Gluconacetobacter diazotrophicus PA1 5: one gene and its partner. The protein of the gene in region 1 interacts with the protein of each later gene in a pairwise test. Links are inferred from orthologs where the notes say so. Each region holds a gene or a part of one and is shown on either strand. Other genes may lie near its edges.

Evidence for each region.
Region 2: the proteins of GDI_RS14465 (region 1) and GDI_RS11315 interact in binary tests that used the Escherichia coli proteins (3 or more experiments, as listed by UniProt). The link is inferred for Gluconacetobacter diazotrophicus PA1 5 from one-to-one orthologs.

The regions. Positions count from the first base shown.
Region 1 is NC_010125.1:3,143,523-3,151,094, forward strand. What follows is about bases 2,838-5,698. They hold GDI_RS14465 (HesB/IscA family protein), read right to left. Parts: upstream 4,528-5,698; coding sequence 4,147-4,527; downstream 2,838-4,146. Other genes in these bases: GDI_RS14455 (hypothetical protein), read left to right, coding at 2,957-3,181; GDI_RS14460 (class I SAM-dependent methyltransferase), read left to right, coding at 3,245-4,033; GDI_RS14470 (SUF system Fe-S cluster assembly protein), read right to left, coding at 4,548-4,982; sufU (Fe-S cluster assembly sulfur transfer protein SufU), read right to left, coding at 5,018-5,443; GDI_RS14480 (cysteine desulfurase), read right to left, coding at 5,464-5,698. Outside these bases: GDI_RS14445 (DEAD/DEAH box helicase), read left to right, coding at 1-1,452; GDI_RS14450 (class I SAM-dependent RNA methyltransferase), read left to right, coding at 1,516-2,796; more of GDI_RS14480, read right to left, coding at 5,699-6,711; Fe-S cluster assembly protein SufD, read right to left, coding at 6,713-7,572. UniProt on the Escherichia coli protein: Is able to transfer iron-sulfur clusters to apo-ferredoxin. Multiple cycles of [2Fe2S] cluster formation and transfer are observed, suggesting that IscA acts catalytically.
Region 2 is NC_010125.1:2,441,247-2,448,356, forward strand. Bases 2,743-5,741 are described here. They hold GDI_RS11315 (ferredoxin family 2Fe-2S iron-sulfur cluster binding protein), read right to left. Parts: upstream 4,400-5,741; coding sequence 4,085-4,399; downstream 2,743-4,084. Other genes in these bases: GDI_RS11305 (glutathione S-transferase), read right to left, coding at 2,743-2,939; mnmA (tRNA 2-thiouridine(34) synthase MnmA), read right to left, coding at 2,978-4,063; GDI_RS11320 (cysteine desulfurase family protein), read right to left, coding at 4,387-5,613; GDI_RS11325 (cysteine desulfurase family protein), read right to left, coding at 5,610-5,741. In the rest of the region: GDI_RS11295 (CobW family GTP-binding protein), read right to left, coding at 1-1,062; GDI_RS11300 (glycosyltransferase family 4 protein), read right to left, coding at 1,154-2,263; more of GDI_RS11305, read right to left, coding at 2,271-2,742; more of GDI_RS11325, read right to left, coding at 5,742-6,776. UniProt on the Escherichia coli protein: Ferredoxin are iron-sulfur proteins that transfer electrons in a wide variety of metabolic reactions. Although the function of this ferredoxin is unknown it is probable that it has a role as a cellular electron transfer protein.

The sequences.
Region 1 (7,572 bases):
ATGGGATACCGCCATCCCACGCCGATCCAGGCGCAGGCCATTCCTTATGTGCTGATGGGGCGCGACGTGCTGGGCGTGGCCCAGACCGGGACAGGCAAGACCGCGTCCTTCACCCTGCCGATGCTGGAAATCCTGTCCGGATCACGGGCGCGGGCGCGCATGCCGCGATCGCTGATCCTGGAGCCGACGCGCGAGCTGGCGCTGCAGGTGGCCGAGAATTTCGTCAATTACGGCAAGTATCTGAAGCTGAATCACGCGTTGCTGATCGGCGGCGAGAGCATGGCCGAGCAGAAGGACGTGCTGAATCGCGGCGTCGACGTGCTGATCGCGACTCCGGGCCGGCTGATCGACCTGTTCGAGCGCGGCGGCCTGCTGCTGACGCAGACGCGCCTGCTGGTGATCGACGAGGCCGACCGCATGCTGGACATGGGGTTCATCCCGGATATCGAGAAGATTGTCGCCATGCTGTCGCCCGTGCGGCAGACGCTGTTCTTCTCGGCCACCATGGCGCCGGAGATCCGCCGCCTGGCGGACATGTTCCTGCAGAACCCCAAGGAAATCACCGTCAGCCGCCCGTCCTCGGTCGCCACCACCATCGAGACCGGGCTGGTCGTCGTCGACGAGGCCGACAAGCGGCGGGTGCTGCGCCGCATGCTGCGCGACGACGCGGTGCAGAACGCCATCGTGTTCTGCAACCGCAAGCGCGATGTCGATGTCCTGTACAAATCGCTGGTGAAGCATGATTTCTCGGCCGGGGCGCTGCATGGCGACCTGCCGCAGTCGGTCCGTTTCGCGACCCTGGAGCGTTTCAAGTCCGGCGAACTGAAGATCCTGGTCTGTTCGGACGTGGCCGCGCGCGGCATCGATATCGGCGGCCTGTCGCATGTCTTCAATTTCGACCTGCCGTTCCATGCCGAGGATTACGTCCACCGGATCGGCCGTACCGGCCGCGCCGGGCGATCCGGCCATGCCTACAGCCTGGCGACCCCGTATGACCGCGCGCTGGCCGAGGCCATCGAAACGCTGATCGGCCATGCGATTCCCCGGCTGGAGGTCGAAGGCGTGACCCAATTGGAATGGTCCGAGGAATCGGGCACCCGTGGCGGGCGTGGCCGTGGTCGCGGCAAGGGCAAGGCCCCGGACCGGCGGGGCGGCAAGCCCGACCGCGCCCGGAACGACGCCACGCCAGCCGAGGACAAGGCCGAACCCGTCGCGCCCCCCCAGCCCGTTTCCGCCCCCGTTCCGCCCCCGTCCCCCGCGGCCGTCCCCGCCGAGGCGGCGTCGCCGCGCCGGTCCGGCCCGAACCGCCAGCGGGACCGCGATCGCGACCGGCATGCCGAGGACGGGATATCCGGCCAGAACGGGACGGTCATCGGGTTCGGCGACGACGTCCCCGCCTTCATGACGCTGCCCCGGCGGGGCCCGCCATCGTGCCCGGTGTCGATGAGGTGATCGACGAGACGGCCTGAGAAAGGCCGGGGCCCTGCCCTTCGAAACCCCATTCGCCTGGATGACATGACGATCGAAGCCGATATCGCCCTTCTGGGCACGGACGGGGACGGCATTGCCCGCACCGCCGAAGGCGACCGCCTGTTCATCCCCGGCGCGCTGCCGGGCGAGCATGTCCTGGCCGACCGGGTGGACGAACGCACCGCCCACCTGACATCCATCCTGCGGCCCAGCCCGGACCGGGTGACGCCGCCCTGCCCGCTGTTCGGAACCTGCGGCGGATGCGCGATCCAGCATCTGTCGCTGGCCGCCGCGCTGGACTGGAAGGCCGGGCTGGTCGTCCATGCGCTGGAGCGCGCCGGATTCGCCGCCCCCGCGATCACCGGAACGGTCCAGAGCCCGCCCGGATCGCGCCGGCGGATCGACCTGGCGGTCCGGCGCCGGCCGGAGGGCGTATGCATCGGGCTGCATGCCCGGCGCGGCGACGTGGTGGACCTGACCGCCTGCCCGGTCCTGGAACCGGCGCTGTTCGCCCTGCTCCCGGCCCTGCGTGCCGTGATGCAGTCGCTGGGGGCTCTGCGGCGCGACGGTGACGCCCTGATCAACATGCTGGATTCAGGCCCCGACCTGCTGCTGGCGACCGACGGCCCGCTGGAAGCGGCGGACCGTGCCAAGCTGGCGTCCTTTGCCCGCGACCACCGGATTCCCCGCATCGCCTGGCGCCGTGCGGGCACGACGGACGTGCCGGAAACCGCCGCCCAGACCGCATCGGTTCGGCATGAACTGTCCGGCGTCGCCACCATGCCGCCGCCCGGCGCGTTCCTGCAGCCGACGCGCGAGGGCGAGGCCGCGATCATCGCCGCCGTACTGGCCGGCCTACCGCGCCGACTGGTGCGGAAGGATACGGTGATCGAACTCTATGCCGGGTGCGGCACGCTGTCCTTCGCGCTGGGGCAGCACGTGCGCACCCTGGCGTTCGAGGGACAGCCCGACGCGGTCGCGACCCTGCGCCGCGCCACGACGGGCACGCGCGTGGTCGCCGAACAGCGCGACCTGAACCGCCAGCCGGTGATGGCGCGCCAGATTGCCGACGCGCGGGCGGTGGTGCTGGACCCGCCTTATACCGGGGCCGGGGCGCAGATGGCCGAGATCGTCGCCGGCCGGCCGGAGCGAATCGTCTATGTCAGTTGCAATCCGCAGGCGCTGGGCCGCGACGCCGCCGGACTGCAGGCGGCGGGCTATCGCCTGGACGGCGTGACGATCATCGACCAGTTCCTGTGGTCGACCGAGGTCGAAGCCGTCTGCGTCTTCACCGCCCCACCCGCCCCCCGCCGCCGGACGCGGTAATCACGGCGCTTTGGGTGACGACAGGGCCTGCCTTGCGCTAGGCTTGACCTGCTGTTCTGCATCAAGACGGTCTGTCCGGCCGGAGAGCCTGCCGCTGACGAAACCGGGCTGTGCCCGTCACGCTGGTATCGAACGTCCATCGGAAGCGATCGGGGCGGGTATGGCGAGCAAGGATGAACCGGATGAAGCCGAAACAACCGCGTCCAGTGTCGCGACGGCCCTGATCCGGATTTACGGCGCGGTGGCCATCGGCACGATCCGACGCCATATCAGCCGGTGCGTGGAGGACAACCTGACCGACGAGGCCGAATTCTGGCTCCGGGTCAGGAACCGGGCCACCGTGCTGCTGAGAACGTCCCGCTGGAAAAGCGACACGATCCATTGATCGGTCACATTCCACTGCAATTCCTGTTACGCTCCGAGTCCGACATCTTAGGAAAGTGGACTCATGACCACACGCAGGTTCTTCATTATTTTCGGCCTTGTCGGACTATTCAGCGGCACGGCGATCATGCCCGCCTCGGCCCAGCTTGCCGCGCCCGCCCTCCGTCACGGCGAGGGGGTTCGCATTGCCGCGGCGCTGAGCAACCGCGACCGGCCGGAGGCGGACCGTGCGGCGGACGCAAACCGCAAGCCCGCCAGCCTGCTGGCTTTCGCCGGCGTCAGGCGCGGGATGAACGTCGCGGACATCATGCCGGGCCAGGGCTATTTCACGCGGATCTTCAGCAATCTGGTCGGCGCGGGCGGCCATGTCTGGGCGGTGGTCCCGGCCGCGCGCCTGGCGCAGAATCCCAGGGCGGCGGACGCGGTCAAGGCGATTGCCGCCGATGCATCCTTCGGCAACGTCACCGCACTGGTCCAGAAGCTGGATGCGCTTTCGTTTCCCAAGCCCCTCGATCTCGCCTGGACATCGCAGAATTATCACGACGTCTATTACGGCGCCGGACCGGATGCGGCGCTCGCCCTCGACAAGGCGGTTTTCGCGTCACTCCGGCGGGGCGGGACCTTCATGGTGGTGGATCATGTCGCCAATCCCGGCATGACGCCGGACGCGGTCCGCAAGCTGCATCGGATCGACCCCGCCATCATCCGCCAGCAGGTCGAGGCCGCCGGCTTCCAGTTCGAGGGCGAGAGCAAGCTGCTGGCCAATCCCGCGGATTCCCACACCCTCACGGTCTTCGACCCGTCGATTCGCGGCCATACCGACCAGGTCGTGCTGAAATTCCGCAAGCCCTGATCCTCAAGAAGAACAGGAGGGGACCGAATCTGCTGCTGGACCTGGCAGGCGCGCCGGACCTGCAGCAGGCCCGCCAGGCCGGGCTCTTTCCGCTGACTCTCGGGGACCCGGGATCAGACGTGGAAGCTCTCGCCGCAGCCGCAGCGTCCCTTTTCGTTGGGATTGCTGAAGGTGAAGCCGGATTCGAGCTGTCTGGTCTCGTAATCCATCGTCGTGCCGATCAGGAACAGCGTCGCCTTGCGGTCCACCAGCACGGTCACGCCCTTGTCGGTCACGACCTCGTCCCCGGGGCCGGCGGCATCGACGAAGTTCATGTCGTAGGCGTGGCCCGAGCAGCCCTTGGTCGAGACCGCGATGCGCAGCTTCTGGCCGGCATGCGCGGTTTCGTACAGCACGCGCAGCCGGTCGGCCGCCCGGTCGGTCAGCGCCATCAGCGGTGGCAGGGGCCGCGCGGGGCGCGAGGGCGTGGCCGTGTGTTCGGTCGGAAGGGTCATAGGCGTCCTCCTGGGAATGATCAGAACATGTTCAGGGCCAGGCGGGCATCGTCGCTCATGCGCGACATGTCCCATGGCGGGTCCCAGACGATTTCGACATCGGCGCTGGTCACGCCCGCGACGGCGCGCACGGCTTCCTGCACCTGGGCCGGCAGTTCCTGGGCGCTGGGGCAATTCGGGGCCGTCAGCGTCATCTCGATATGCACGGCACCGTCGCGGTGCAGGTCGATGGCGTAGATCAGGCCCAGTTCGTAGATATTCACGGGAATTTCCGGATCGTAGACGCTGGCGATCGCGGCGATCACCGAATCCTCGTCCGGGGCATCCGATTCCGTCCGCGCGTCGGCGGCCGGCATGTCGTCCGGCGTCCAGCTTTCGACCGATCCCCCCTCGGCCGTCGCGGGGGGAGCGAACGAAAATGCCTCTTCCGCCGGTCTGGTCGCGGGTTCGTCCATCGCTTCCGTCTTCTCGGGTTGTGCGTTCATCCGCCTCATCCCTCCTTCGACTCGTTCAACGCGTCATCCAGCGCCGACCACGGCAATGTGGCGCAGCGGATTCGCGAGCGGTGCCGGTGCAGGCCGGCGAAAGTCGCCAGTTCGGGGTTCGGCGCGTCGCCCCCGGTCCGCAGCATGTCGGTGAAGGCGCGGGACAGAACCCCCAGTTCCGCGACGCTGCGCCCCGGCGCCAGGTCGGCCATCATATCGGCCGAGGCGACGCAGATGGCGCATCCCCGTGTCTGATGCCGGACCATCACGACCCGGCCCGCCGCGTCCAGCGTCACACCCAGCCGCACCCGGTCGCCGCACATCGGATTCGTGCCCTCGCCCTGATGGGTCGCCCCGTCCAGCGGGCCGGCATGAACGGGCGCGCGGGCCCGCTCGATCACCTGCCGCTGGTAGAGCCCGTCCTGGTCCATCGTCCTCTTCCCCCCGCGCCTTACAGGAAGAAGGAGCGGATCTGCTCCAGCGTCCTGGCCAGAGCGTCCACCTCCTCGCGCGTCGTATAGAGGCCGAAGCTGGCCCGCGCGGTGGCGGACAGCCCCAGGCGCCGCATCAGCGGTTCCGCGCAATGATGGCCGGCCCGGATCGCGATGCCGTTCCGGTCCAGCAGGGTGGCGATGTCATGCGGATGCACGTCGTCCATGGTGAACGAGATCACGCCGCCGCGTTCGACCGGCGACCCCACCACGTGCAGGCCGGGCACCTCGCCCAGCCGCCGCAGCGCATGGTCCAGCAGCGCGGATTCATGCGCCGCGATGGCGTCATATCCCACCGATTCGACGTAGGAGATGGCGGCCCCCAGCCCGATGGTCTCGATAATGGCGGGCGTGCCGGCCTCGAACTTGTGGGGCACGGTCGCCCAGCTCGATCCCTCGAACCGGACGGAGGAAATCATGTCGCCCCCGCCCAGGAAGGGCGGCATTTCCTCCAGCAGTTCGCGCCGCCCCCACAGCACGCCGATGCCCGTGGGGCCGTACAGCTTGTGCCCGGTGAAGGTGTAGAAATCGGCGTCGATCGCCCGCACGTCCACCCGGTGATGGACCACCATCTGGCTGCCGTCGAACAGCACCCGCGCACCGGCGGCATGCGCGATGTCCGCGATCTTGCGCGCCGGGGTGATGGTGCCCAGCACGTTGGACATGTGGGTGACGGCCACCAGCGCCACCTTGCCGTCATCCAGCAGCCGCGCCAGGGCATCCAGTTCCAGGTCGCCGGAATCGCTGATCGGCGCCACGCGCAGTTCGATGCCCGCGCGGTCGCGCAGCATCTGCCAGGGCACCAGGTTGGCGTGATGCTCCATTTCCGAGATCACGACCGCCTGGCCCGGACGCATCAGGCTGCCGAAGGAATGGGCGACCAGGTTGATCGCCTCGGTGCTGTTGCGCGTGAAGATGATTTCCTCGCGCGCCGCACCGATCAGGCCGGCGACCTGGTCGCGCACGCCCTCGTACGCGTCGGTGGTCCGCTCGCTCATCCAGTGCAGGCCGCGATGGATGTTGGCGTACTGGGTACGCATCGTCTCCGCCATCGCCTCGATGACCGGAAGCGGCTTCTGGGCCGAGGCCGCGCTGTCCAGGAAGACCAGCGGCTTGCCGTGCACCCTCTCGTTCAGGATCGGGAAATCGTCGCGGCGGGCGCGCAGGGCGTCGATCGGGTCGGGCATGACGGCGGGCGAGACATCCATGTTACGCGTCCTTCCGGTTCCACCAGGATTCGACCGCGCGATCCAGCACCGCGCGCAGGCTCTCGTCCCCGATCAATTCGACCGCATCGTGCAGGAAGGCCTTGACCAGGATGGCGCGGGCTTCATGCTCGGCCACGCCGCGGCTGCGGAGATAGAACAATTGATCCGGGTCCAGCGCCCCCACGGTCGCACCGTGGCTGCAGCGCACGTCGTCGGCATAGATTTCCAGTTCCGGCTTGGCGTCGATCTCGGCGGTATCGGACAGCAGCAGCGCCTGATTCATCTGGTAGCCGTCGGTCTTCTGCGCAATGCGTTCCACCAGGATCTTGCCCTGGAATACCCCGCGCGCATGGCCCGACAGCACATTCTTCACCGTCTGGCGCGAATTGCACGCCGGCGCCGCATGGGTGATGACGCTGGTCAGGTCGGCCACCTGCCGCCCGTCCAGCAGTTGCGCGCCGTTCACGTGCACGATCCCGCCTTCGGCCGCCAGCCGGGCGTGGACCTCGTGCCGCGCCAGCGAAGCGCCCAGGGTCAGGGTGAAACTGTCATAGCTGGCGCCCGCGCCGACTTCGGCGTGGATGACGGCCAGGTGCTGCGCCGCCGGGTCCTCGGCCTGCAGCTTGGCATGGATCAGGGCGGCATTATCCGCGACCGTGATGTCGAAGACCGGGTTGTGCAGGTAGGCCCCGCGCCCGACCGCGAGGTCCAGCACAGACAGGCGCGCGCCCTGGTCCAGCACGATACGGTGCCGGGGATGGACGGACAGCGGCGCGGAGTCCGCCACCGTCACCGACAGCAGCAGCATCCGCCCGGCATCGACGCCCGGCCCCACATGCAGCACCAGCCCGTCATCGGCCA
Region 2 (7,110 bases), 700 kb from region 1 along the record:
CGCGCGGCAGCTTTCGAAGCCGCGACGCAGGCGCGGGCGGTTGAGGTTGCGGCCGGCGAAGACCAGGCGGGCATCGCGGGCGTCGCCTTCCTTCCACGGACCGATGAAGCCGCCATCGGCCATCATGTGCACGGCCTGGAAGGCGAAGCGCCGGTTCTCGCCCGCATAGTTCAGGATGCCCTTGGCGCGCAGGATGTCGGCCCCCTGGGCCTGCAGCAACGCGCCGATCCAGGCCCGCCAACTTCGCCGCATCCAGCGGTTCCTCCACCACTGTCGGCCCCCTGTTCGCAGCAACGCGCCGATCCAGGCCTGGAACTTCGCCGCATCCAGCGGTTCCTCCACCACATAGGACATCGAGGTCACGTTTTCCTCGTGCGAATGGGCTGGGTGTACTCCACGAAGCGCGTGCGCGTGCTCCAGCGCGCGGGCCAGGTCGAAGCCGCCCTGGTCCAGCACGATCGGGCGCGACGTCGCCGCGCTGGGCCCGGTGCAGGCGCGCCACCGCGTTGATCGCCGTGCGCGACGGGCCGCGATCGCGGCCTCGTCCACCAGGTCGGTCTTGTTCAGGATGATGACGTCGGCGAAGGCGATCTGGTTCACCGCCTCGGGGCTTTCGTCCAGCGTCTGCAGCACGTTCATCGCGTCCACGACGGTCACGACGGCGTCCAGGCGCGTCTTGCCGCGCACGTCCTCGTCGACGAAGAAGGTCTGCGCCACGGGTGCGGGGTCAGCCAGGCCGGTGGTCTCGACGATGATGCCGTCGAACTTCCCGCGCCGCTTCATCAGGCTGCCCAGGATGCGGATCAGGTCGCCCCGCACGGTGCAGCAGATGCAGCCGTTGTTCATCTCGAACACTTCCTCGTCGGCATCCACCACGAGGTCGTTGTCCACGCCGAGTTCCCCGAACTCGTTGATCACCACGGCGTATTTGCGCCCGTGCTCCGCCGTCAGGATATGGTTGAGCAGCGTGGTCTTGCCCGCGCCGAGAAAGCCCGTCAGCACCGTCACCGGCACCAGCCCATCACCGTCTTTCGGCTGGAGCGCCGCTTGGGTTTCAGACATGTCGTCTCCTGTCCCTGTATCCATTCGTTCCTGCATATAGGCCCACCCGCCCGCCGGTCCCATCCCCCGGCGGCATGAAAATGGCGGCCGGTCAGGCGCCGGGGCCTGCCCCGCCGGCGGCGATGCCGGCCCGGCGCAGGCCGCGCAACGTGGTCCGGGCGGCCGCGCAGTCGAACAGCCGCGCCCGCGCCCGCCCCCGCGCCGACAGGTCGGCCCGCCGGTCCGCCGAACGGGCCAGGTCGCGGATCGCATCCGCCAGTCCGGTTTCCGGGTCCGGCGGAACCAGCAGCGCGGCATCCCCCACCAGGTCGGGCAGCCCGCCGCGAGGGGATGCGACCAGCGCGGCGCCGCAGGCCATGGCTTCCAGCGCCGTCAGGCCGAACGGTTCCGGCCAGCGGCTGGGCACCACGACGATGGCGGCACGGGCCATTTCGGCCAGCACGCGGTCATGGGGCCGGTAGCCGGCCATGTCCACGCCTGCCGCCCGCGCCAGAGGCCGCAATGCCTCCAGGAACGGCGTGTCCGGCGAATCGGGGCCGAACCGGTCCGCGCCGATCATCCGCGCCCGCCATCCCGGCAGGTCGGGCAGCACCGCGCCGCACGCCGCGACGAAGGCATCCGCCCCCTTGTCCGCCACCACGCGGCCGGCGAACAGGATCGTCCGGTCCCGCCCGGCCGGCGGCAGGGCGGGCGGCAGCCCGGCCAGGTCGATACAATTCGGGACCACGTCGACCCCCGCCCCGGTGGGCAGGCCCGCGACGAACCGCCCCCGGACCCAGCCGGACACCGCGACCACCCGCATGCGCCGCAGGATCGCCGCCCGCAGCACCGGCGAGGTCGCGCCCCGCATCGCCTGCGGGTCGTTATGCAGCACCAGCATCATCGGCAGGCGGGGAAACCGCCGGGCCAGCGCCCAGGCCACGTCCGGGCGATTATGGATTTCGACCAGCGCCGGGCGCACGGCGCGCACGATCCGCGCCACGGCGGCGGCGTAGCGTCCCGCCCCCCCCGCGATCCAGGCCGGCGGCCACAGGCCTGGCACCGCCGGCCGGAAGGTCACGCCGTCGAACGGCGCGGCCACCGCCGTGCCGACGACCACGTCGCCCACGTCCGCCAGCCGGCGCACCAGCAGGCTGATCGCCCCCGCCTGCCCCGGCGCGAAGCGCTCTCGCGGCGGCAGCACGGTGACGACCGGCGCCACCAGGCCGTCAGGAAATGGATTCGTAGCGGTCGAGCTGCCACGCGGCGGGCTCGCGCGCCGCCTCGTCATACCAGCGCACGACCAGCGGATGCGCGCGCAGCGCCGCCGCATACTCGGCCGCCACCGGCGACAGCGTCACGCCATAGGACAGGAACCGGGCGATCACCGGGGCATACATCGCGTCCGCGACGGTCAGGCCCGCGCCGAACAGATAGGGGCCGCCCGCCCCGAACGTCGCGCGGGTTTCCGACAGGATGGCGTCGATCCGCGCGATGTCCCCCAGCACATCGTCCGCCAGGGGCGCCGCCAAAGGCCGCGCCTGGCGGCCCAGGTTCATCGGCATGGCCATGCGCAACGGGCGGAATCCGGCATGCATTTCCGACGCGATGCTGCGGGCATGGGCACGGGCGACGCGATCGGCCGGCCACAGCGCGGGGGCGATCTCGGCGCAATATTCCCCGATCGCCAGGCTTTCCCACACCCGCGCGCCCCGATGTTCCAGATACGGCACCAGCCCGTTGGGCGAAACCACCTTGATCCCGGCGGTGCCGCCGCCCCCGGCGATGGGAATCAGGACCTCCTCGACATCCAGCCCGGCCAGATGCACGACCAGCCAGCCGCGCAGCGACCAGGACGAATACCGTCTGGTGCCGATGATCAGTCTGCCGTCCGCCATACCACCCATCCTTCGTCCCTTACGCGCGGTCCTGCCGTTCAGGCCGCCGCGCCCGCCATCTCGCGCCGCCGGATGAAGCCGCCGCCCAGGACGCGGCTGCCGTCATATAGCACGCAGGCCTGCCCGGGGGCCGGCATCGCGGCTTCGTCCAGCGTCACCGAGGCGCCGTCCGCCGTGCGCCGCACCGTCGCGGGCCGCGCGGCTTCGCGCGCGCGGATCTGGACCAGGCAGCGCAGGTCCCCCTCGGGCGGGTCGATCAGCCAGTTCATGTCCCGCAGCGACAGGTCGCGCACGGCGCTGCCGGTGCGCGGCCCGATCACCACGCGCCGGGAAGCGGGGTCGATGCCCACCACCATCTGGCGCGCGCCGTCACGCATCGCGGCATCGCCCAGCCGGCGGCTCTGCCCCACCGTGAAGCGGGTCACGCCGTCATGCCGCCCGACGACCCGGCCCGATCCATCCACGATCTCGCCCTCGCCCGCCATTTCGGGGCGCAGCGCCTCGACCACCCGGGCATAGGACCCGTCGGGCACGAAGCACAGGTCCTGGCTGTCGGGCTTGGCCGCCACGGACAGGCCGAACCGCTCGGCCTCGGCCCGGACGGCGGCCTTGTCCGGCATGTCGCCTAACGGAAAGCGCAGGAATTCCAGTTGCTGGCGGGTGGTCGCGAACAGGAACCAGGACTGGTCCCGGCCTTCATCCACCGGGCGGTGCAGTTCGGCCCCGTCCGGCCCCTCGATCCGGCGGACGTAATGGCCGGTCGCCATCGCCTCTGCCCCCAGGTCGCGCGCAATGCCCAGCAGGTCGGTGAATTTCACCCCCTGGTTGCAGGCCACGCAGGGTACCGGGGTCTCGCCGCCGGCATAGGCGTCGGCGAAGGTCTCGATCACGCTCTGGCGGAAGCGTGTTTCCGCGTCGATCACGTAATGGGGGATGCCCAGCCGGTCGGCCACGCGGCGCGCATCATGGATGTCGCGTCCGGCACAGCAGGCGCCCTTGCGGGCGGACTCGCGCGAATCATAGAGCTGCAGCGTCGCGCCGACGACCTCGTGGCCTTCGGCCACCAGGCGCGCGGCGACCACGCTGCTGTCCACGCCGCCGGACATGGCGACCATGATCCGCATGAGTTGGTTCCCCCGTCTTTCTCAGGCCTTGTGCGGCAGGCGCACGACCAGCCCGTCCAGTGCCTCGGTCATCACGATCTGGCAGCCCAGGCGCGACGTCTTTTCCAGGCCGAATGCCAGGTCCAGCATGTCTTCCTCGTCCTCGGTCGGCGCGGCCAGCTTCGGGGCCCAGTCGGGATCGACCACGACGTGGCAGGTGGCGCAGGCCAGCGATCCCTCGCAGGCGCCTTCCAGGTCCACCCCGTGCTTGTGCGCGATCTCGAGGACCGACAGACCGACCGGCGCGTCGACCTCGCGGCGCGTTCCGTCACTCTCGATGAAAATCATATGCGGCATTCTGCTGTCCTGGCCGTATCGTCGTGGGCGGCGCGCGCGGCCGCCCCCCGTTCAGCCCGGCGCGCATCCGCTACAGCCCGGCACAGGATCGCGGCCGCACGATCCATATCGGCGGCTGAGGTATAGCGTCCCACCGCCAGACGCAAGCTTCGTGCCGCGTCCTCGGCCCTCAGCCCCATCGCCGTCAGCACATAGGACGGCACCAGTTCGGCCGACGAGCACGCCGATCCGGTGGATACGCACAGTTCCGGCGCATGCGCGATCACGTCCAGCGCCCGCACGTCGGGAAAGCGCAGGTTCAGGTTGGCCGGCAGGCGGTGCGCCATCGACCCGTTGACCACGATCCCGGGAACGCCCTCCTCCATGCGCTCCAGGAATCCGTCGCGCAGCGCCGCCATCCGCCGTGCCTCCTCGACCCTGACCGTCCGCGCGATGCGGCACGCGGCGCCGAACCCCACCAGCAGCGGCGTGGGCAGCGTGCCCGAGCGCAGTCCGCGTTCCTGGCCGCCGCCCGAGAACAGCGGCGCCAGCCGCACCCGGGGCCGCCGCCGGACATACAGCGCGCCCACCCCCTTCGGCCCGTACAGCTTGTGCGCCGACACCGATGCCAGGTCCAGGTCCATCGCCCGGACATCCAGCGCCACCTTGCCCGCCGCCTGCGCCACGTCGCTGTGCAGCAGCGCGCCCGCCGCCCGCACAATGGGGGCCAGGGCGGCCATGTCGTGCAGCACCCCGGTCTCGTTGTTCGCCGCCATGATGCTGACCAGCAGGGTGGGCACCGCCAGCGCCGCGCGCAGCGTCCCGGGGTCCAGCCGCCCATCGGGCGCGACCGGCAGCACCACCGGATCGAACCCTTCCGCCGCCAGGTCGCGCACCGATTCCAGCACGCATTTATGTTCCGTGGCCACGGTAGTGACGCGCCGCCGGGCGTCGCCCCGGGCCGCCAGATGGCGCACCGCCCCCTTGATGGCGATGTTGTTGACCTCGGTCGCCCCGGAGGTGAAGACGATTTCCCGCGCGTCGGCACCCAGCAGGGCGCCGACCTCGGCCCGCGCCTGCTCGCCCGCGTCCCAGGCCCGGCGGCCCAGCGCGTGATCGGCGCTGTGGGGATTGCCGAACGATTCGGCGAACCACGGCATCATCGCCGCGACGACCGCCGGATCGCACGGCGTGGTGGCCTGGTAGTCCAGATAGAGTTCGCGCCCGTCCGTCATACGTGGACCTCCGTTCGTTCCGATCTCGCACGCGCCGGCAGCCGGGCCGCCATCGCACGCCAGGCGGCGATGAAGCGCGTCACGTCATCCTCGCGCACCGTCCAGGGCAGCGAGACGCGAATCGCCTCGCCGGCCAGCGACCCGTGGCCCATCGCCTGCAGCACATGCGACCGCGCGACCTTGCCTGACGAACAGGCCGACCCGGCCGATACGCCGAATCCCGCCAGGTCCAGCGCGATCAACTGGATCTGCGCCGCACGACCGGGCAGGGCCAGGGACGTGGTGTTGGGCAGGCGCGGCGCGTCGCCGCCACAGACGACGGCACCGGCGGCACGCGCCGCCGCATCGATCGCGTCGCGCCACCGTGCCAGCGTCGTGGGATCGGCGCGTCCGTCCCCGCCACCCGCCAGGGCCGCCACCGCGTCCCCGGCCGCCTCGGCCATCGCCGCGATGGCCGGCAGGGCAGGCGTGCCCCCGCGCCGGCCGTGCTCCTGCCCGCCGCCGGCCATCATCGGCGGCAGCGCCCGCGTCGCCTCCCCGGCCAGCAGCAGGGCCCCCGCGCCCTTAACGCCGCCGAATTTATGGCCCGAGACCGCCTGCTGTCGGCACCCCAGCGCGCCCAGGTCGATGGGTATCCGTCCCGCCGCCTGCACGGCATCGACATGCAGCAGCGCCCCATGGGCGTGGCAGATCCGCACCGCCTCGGCCACCGGCTGGATCGTCCCGACCTCGTTGTTCGCCAGCATCAGGCATACCAGCGGCGGGGGGCCGTCCGCTTCGACCAGCCATTGCTCCAGCACCTCCAGCCGCGCCACGCCCTGCCCATCCACGGGTATCAGGTCCGCGCCGGCCGGCACGGCGGCCCGCACCGCGTCGTGTTCGACGGCCGAGGCCAGAATGCGCCGGCCCCCGCCCAGTCCGGCGATCGCCAACAGGTTGGCCTCGGTCCCGCCCGAGGTCAGGACGCAATTATCCGCCCGCGCGCCGAACAGCGCGGCCAGCCGTTCCCGCGCGGATTCGAGGATCGCGCGCGCCTGCCGCCCCGCCCGGTGGACCGATGACGGATTGCCGGTGATCGCGGCCGCGCGGGCCATGGCGTCCAGCGCGGCGGGACGCGCGGGCTCCGACGCGTTGGCATCGAAATAGAAAAAATCGCGATCCATGACCTCCACCCTGCGCGTCCGTCCTTGCCCCACGATGCGCGCTTCTGTCCGAATTCCGGGTCGCGCGGCGCGACCTAAACACGATTTATATGGCAATTGGCGATTTTGGATCGCTATATACGGTCCGCAGCCTGGCCGGTCAGCGCATGACCGGTCCGGCGGACGAAGATTTTTTCATGGCCGGATGCACGATCCCGCCCGACGCGACCGCGCCGGACAGGGCGCGCTGGGGCCTGAAGAAGGGATACTGAACTATGGTCCTGTCCTGCTGGAAGTCAACCGCCCCCCTCGCTTCCGCCCCTCCTGACTTCCCCCGCCCGCTTCCGACGGCTGA